2 regions of the Paenibacillus sp. FSL P4-0176 genome follow, and region 1 is predicted to be linked to the other one. Evidence: predicted binding sites of a transcription regulator. Region 1 holds the regulator's gene; the other holds the start of a gene.

What was found. The regulator LexA, encoded in region 1, represses DNA repair genes until DNA is damaged. The targets are predictions, from matches to a motif close to CGAACATATGTTCG.
Region 2: recA (recombinase RecA) is a predicted target of LexA. The motif match lies at 2,086-2,099, and genes of this name have one in related genera.

Annotation. Positions count from the first base shown of each region.
Region 1 is NZ_CP150242.1:4,119,616-4,122,815, forward strand. Features, by position in the region: gene MKY95_RS18550 (DUF896 domain-containing protein) at 104-313, opposite strand; gene MKY95_RS18555 (LysM peptidoglycan-binding domain-containing protein) at 409-786, opposite strand; gene lexA (transcriptional repressor LexA) at 1,084-1,710, shown strand; gene MKY95_RS18565 (aldehyde dehydrogenase) at 1,815-3,116, opposite strand.
Region 2 is NZ_CP150242.1:2,696,005-2,699,204, reverse strand. Features, by position in the region: gene MKY95_RS12480 (regulatory protein RecX) at 1-669, opposite strand, end outside; gene recA (recombinase RecA) at 952-2,016, opposite strand; gene MKY95_RS12470 (competence/damage-inducible protein A) at 2,259-3,200, opposite strand, start outside.

The DNA of each region.
Region 1 (3,200 bases):
TGTATCGGCTTACATAACTGTAAACCAACATTTCCCCCTATAAATTGCACACTCAAAATAACAGGAAGAAACCTAAATATCATAATGATATCATTAGGTTTCGTTAGTGTTTGAGTTTGCCTTGGTGGCCTTTGTCATTCTCATCATCAACAATCTCAATGGTATCCAGTTGTTGTCTGAAATTGCTGCGAATATTACTCAAATAAATCTCTCTTAGTTCGGCACGTTCAGCAAGTTCTTCCTCCGACAATCCAGTGGACTTTTGCTTACGAGCCAATTCGTTAATGCGTGCTACCAGACTATCTATATCCAAGCTTGTCCCCTCCAAAAATACAAAGTCATATTAACTTTGCCATTATAAAGGCTGCTTGTCAAGCTGACACGCGCTAACACTCATTGATGTGCATTTTATTCTGCAAATTGCGGTAGAGCTAGTACTTGTCCCACTTGGATGGATGTTGTATGAAGTTGATTCACTTTCTTAATTGCTTCTATATAAATACGTGTATCCATATTCGTCGGTTTATGTTCCAAAGAAATACTCCATAATGTTTCCCCTTGTGAAACAGCTATCTTTCCTCCTGGCAGAACATCATTCTCATTGCCGGCAAATACAGTTAAAACGGTGCTGCATCCAATAAATATAATCATAGAAGTAATGGCTACCTTTAACATCCATGAAGAAATCTTGAAACGCGCTAAAACCTTCTTGTAGTTCCCTATGTTAGACTTCACCAGTTCCGAATTCATTGGTTCATAAATGCTTTGATAAGTAGAATATCTCATTAAATGCCCGCCTCCAAACGTTTGTTCCTATCTGTTGAAATCAATATAACACGAACACTTGTTTTGTTCAATAGATTTTCAGAACAATTGTTCGCTTCTTTTTTAGAAGGAACAATATCTTATTTCAAGTACTTGTGCAAAACATTTGCAGTATTATGCTCTGACTTTTGGACAATTTCTGTTCTATAAGCTAAAAAACACTGATTTAATGCTATTTTATTTAGAACTTATGTTTGTACGAACGGAGGTTCTATGTTATAATTTTCCCAAACGTTACTAAAATGGGGTTGATACGGTATGTCGAAGATATCCAGCAGGCAGCAGGCTATTCTGGAGTTTATACGAAATGAAGTCCGGTTGAAGGGGTATCCTCCTTCCGTACGGGAAATTGGTGAAGCGGTTGGACTGGCTTCCAGCTCAACAGTACATGGACATTTGGATCGTTTGGAGAAAAAAGGTTTGATCCGACGCGACCCTACCAAGCCAAGAGCCATTGAGCTTTTGAGCCAAGAAGAATCTGAGCATTCTCATCAATTTGCTCATAGCGTTGCACGTATTCCTGTTGTTGGTAAGGTTACAGCCGGGGTTCCAATCACTGCAACCGAGAACATTGAAGACTACTTCCCTCTTCCTACACATTATGTAGGCGAACAGAAAGTGTTTATGCTTTCGGTAGTCGGAGATAGCATGGTGGAAGCTGGAATCGTTAACGGAGATTACGTTATTGTCCGTCAACAGCAAACTGCTGATAACGGTGATATCGTCGTTGCAATGACTGAAGACGATGAAGCTACAGTGAAAACGTTCTATAAAGAGAAAGATCATATTCGCCTTCAACCGGAGAATGCGACCTTCGAACCTTTACGTTTGAAACATGTTAGTATTCTGGGTAAAGTCATTGGCCTTTTCCGAGATATTCATTAATATTTAACTTGAGTAACAAAACTAGATGTAATGAAATACGAAAGAGGTTATCCTGATCAACAGGACAACCTCTTTTTTCATGTTTATGTTATTTTAGCGGCTAATTATTCACTGCGTTTCAGAACACTCTTGTGATGCGAGAACACATCAAAGCTCTGTTGTCCGTGATATGAGCCCATACCGCTCTCTCCTACACCACCAAACGGGAGGTAGTGTGAAGTCATATGAGAAAGTGTGTCATTAATACATCCCCCACCGAAGGATACTTGATTCAGAACCTGATCCTGCAGCTGCTCATCCTGTGTGAAGAGATATAGCGCCAATGGTTTTGGCCGGCGAACAATCTCATCTAGCATAGGATTCAGGTCACTGTACGTAAATACAGGAAGAATCGGACCAAAGATCTCTTCTTGCATGACAGCTGATTCCCAGTTCACATCTCCAAGTACAGTCGGCTCAATGAGCAACTGCTCTCGTACAGAACGTCCACCAATCAGCGTTTTGCCATCTGTTAGGAATTTCGACAACCGATCAAAGTTACGCGAGTTAACAATATGCGGGAAATCAGCGTTCTGTAACACATCGTCCCCAAATTTATCTTTGATCTCTGCGCCAATCAGATTGATCAATTCGTCATGAACTTGTTCATGTACAAGCAAATAATCCGGAGCAACGCAAGTTTGGCCTGCATTCAGGAACTTACCACGAACAATACGCTGGGCCACCAGCTTCAGTTCTGCATCGTTATGGACAATAGCAGGACTCTTGCCCCCTAGCTCCAGGGTTACAGGAGTCAAATGCTCCGCAGCTGCCTTCATAACAATGCGACCAACACCTGTGCTTCCTGTGAAGAAAATATAATCAAACTTCTCTTTCAACAATGCTGTGCTAGCCTCAACTTCGCCTTCCATAACCGCAATATACTCCTGAGGGAAGATCTCCTGAATCAGATCATACGTCAGACGAGATACGGCTGGTGTTAATTCAGAAGGCTTGATAACTGCACAGTTACCGGCTGCAATTGCTCCAATCAGTGGACCAAAGGCCAGTTGGAAAGGATAGTTCCAAGGTGCAATAATAAGAGCCACTCCGTATGGTTCAGGGTAAATGGTACTCACCCCATCCGGCATAGCCGAATTGGTTGGGACTTGTTTTGGTGCAGCCCATTCCTGCAGGTGTTCTAATGCAAAATCCAGTTCACCCAGAACAATGCGAATCTCGGAACCGTAAGCTTCCGCCTCTGATTTGTTCAAATCTGCCCGAAGTGCATCTTGAATCCGTTGCTGATACTTTTCAATTCCTTTTCTAAGCTGTTGAAGCGCATTAATCCGATAATCAATATTTTTAGTTTGACCTGTATAAAAAAATGTACGTTGTTCTGTCACCAGTTGTTTTGCCTGATCCATATTAACATCTCCAATTAATTATTTAAAATTAAATTGTTCAAAATTTAATTAAAGTATATCTCTTCTATATGAAACTTTCAACAT
Region 2 (3,200 bases), 1.4 Mb from region 1:
GACCTTGCGCACCATATCCATTGAAAAACCACGTCTCATTAGGAAGGGAAGCGTTTTATTTTTCTTCTCTTTGACGTCCCCTTTGACCTGATTCCATTTTTTGCGTCCGGCACTCAAGGCAGTCTCAAATTCCGCATCTGTACTGATCCCTTCTAGTGCCTCAACAATGAGATCATTGGCAATGCCCTTTTGACGCAGCTCTTGCCTTATCCACAGTTTTCCCTTCCGCTTGCCCTCCATACGCTGTCTTGTCCATTCCTTCGCAAATAGATCGTCATCCACCAGGTTCTCCCGCTCAAGCCGATCCAGCGCCTCTTCAATCAAAGGTGCAGCAAACTCCTTCTGACGAAGTTTCTGACTTAATTCATGGCGCGTACGTGGCTTATGCTCCAAAAAACGCAGAGACTGTGCATACGTCCGCTGTCGCTCATCAGCTAGAATGATATCTTCCAGATCCTTCTTCATAAACGTATTACCTTGAGTCATCCTGTATTTAATCATCACATCTTCAAGAACCGTAATGGAGTGGATGCCAAAAGTGATTCGATAACGAGCTTGCCTGCTCTTCGTTCGTTCTACACGTGTAATAATAAGTTCTTCGTTGTCCGGAAATTGGGATAGGCCGTCCTGTTCTGCTTCTTCATATAAATCCTCGTCATGTTGATCCATTCTGGTCTCCCCTTTCATAACATTTTCATTCTGACTACGCCAAGCACATCTTCACATAAGACAAAGAACACCAATAATACAAAAGACCGGGAACTCTGCCCGGCCTTTACTCCACAGTTAGCGTGCTAACAGCCCCTGTCCATTGGGACAGGGGCTGTTAGACAGCACGAGTACTCCCACTACAATCCATTATCCAGATTGATCCAAGCTCAATCAGATAAGTTTACGGAGTCCAGTGGGGAACACCCTCAGGGTCCTCCCTACAAGAGAGGTTTTGAGAGATTACTCGTTGATTTCAAACAATTCTTGTTCTTCTGCTGCTTCTTTTTGTTGCTCTTCACTAGTTGGCGCAGGAACTGCAGTAACCAAGTTACTGGCTACACGAATTTTTTGTTCAATGATGTCAGCAATATCTTTATGCTCTTTCATGAACTGCTTTGCGTTCTCACGGCCTTGTCCTAAACGCTCGCCTTCGTAGGAGTACCAAGCACCACTTTTATTAACGATGTCCAGCTCTGTACCAATGTCAATGATACTGCCTTCTCTCGAAATACCCTCGCCATACATGATATCCACTTCCGCTTGTTTAAACGGAGGTGCCACTTTGTTTTTCACAACTTTAATACGAGTACGGTTACCAATCATGTCATTGCCTGATTTGATACTCTCAATACGACGCACATCCAGACGTACTGTGGAATAAAACTTCAGAGCACGACCACCAGGTGTTGTTTCCGGGTTACCAAACATAACGCCGACTTTCTCACGAAGCTGGTTAATGAAGATTGCGATTGTTTTGGATTTGCTGATTGCACCAGACAGTTTACGCAGCGCCTGAGACATCAAACGCGCTTGCAAACCAACGTGTGAATCGCCCATTTCGCCTTCAATCTCTGCTTTTGGAACCAATGCGGCTACAGAGTCAATAACGACGATATCTACTGCACCACTGCGTACAAGAGCTTCTGCAATTTCCAGCCCTTGCTCACCCGTATCTGGCTGAGACAGAAGCAATTCATCAATATTAACACCAAGTTTGCTTGCGTACTGTGGGTCAAGAGCATGCTCGGCATCGATAAATGCAGCTTGTCCACCCGCTCTTTGTACTTCAGCGATAGCATGCAATGCTACGGTTGTTTTACCAGAGGATTCGGGTCCATATATTTCAACAATACGGCCTTTAGGCAAGCCGCCTGTTCCTAATGCAATATCCAAAGCCAAGGAACCACTGGGAATAATTTCCACATTCATATGAGTGGACTCACCCAGTTTCATGATGGATCCTTTACCAAATTGCTTCTCTATTTGACGGAGCGCCATATCAAGCGCGGCACGACGGTCTGACAATAAGCTCACACCCTTTACTGTTTATAAGATAATGATACCTTGTTTTAACACGTTTGCCAAGCTTTTTTTCGAACATACATTCGTTTTTTTGTGAAGGCCGAGGCGCCTCTTCCTCAAGGAAACTTTCCATTAAACAGAAAAAAGAACCGTAAACAAGGCTGTAAAGCCTAATTCTACGGTTCTTCCGTCTTCCTTAATTATACTTGCTTGGAACTGTAAATGCAATCGAAGCTATTAACTAATCAATCCATCGCCACAAGTTTTTGCCATAAGCGATAGAGAATAGCTTTGGCTGAACGAATGCGAACCGTCTCGCGATTACCATTAATACGCAACTCATGAATTTCCGTCTCTTTTCCACGTTCAGCAAGAGCGATGAAGACAAGTCCGGGTGGTTTGCGTTCCGAATATCCCGGTCCAGCTACACCGGTAACAGCCAAGCCAAAATCAGCATCGCCAATCATGCGGATCTGCTCAGCAAGCACTTTTGCAACCTCAGGGCTTACCGCCCCAGGTGCATCTTCACCCTCCAGATAATCATGAGGCACATTCAGCAGCTTTTCTTTAATTTCATTGGAGTAACAAACAATTCCACCTTTGAGCATTGATGCACTTCCGGGTACAGAGGTCAGACTTTGCATGACAAGCCCTCCTGTACAGCTCTCAGCAGCGCTGAGTGTCAGCCCCATGTCAGACATCATGGTTACAATCGTGTACTCTATAGGCACATCCTCGTTCGCGTAGAGATGTTCTGTCAAACGTTCCCGAATCTGAACCTCCATCGCATCCAGCTTCAGCTTCGCCTCTCCCTCACTCGCAGCCTTTGTGGAGACACGTACCGTAACTTCGCCTTCGCTCGCGTAAGGAGCAATCGTAGGGTCTGTCTGCGCGTCAATCAGATCCAGAAGTCGATCTTCCAGAGCAGATTCACCAATACCTGCGAATTTGAGCATTCGGGAATAGATCGGCATCTCTTCTGTGAGTACATGCTGGAACAGCCAAGGTTTGACTTCCTGTTCAAACATTGGAATCAACTCTTTAGGTGGTCCAGGCATCACAACATAATATTTGTCATTGTCAGAAATCGCATTTCCTGCCGCAAGGCCCGTTTCATTGGCCAGAGGTGTTCCGCCATCAATAACGATCGCCTGACGTCTGTTATTCTCTGTCATATCCACATTACG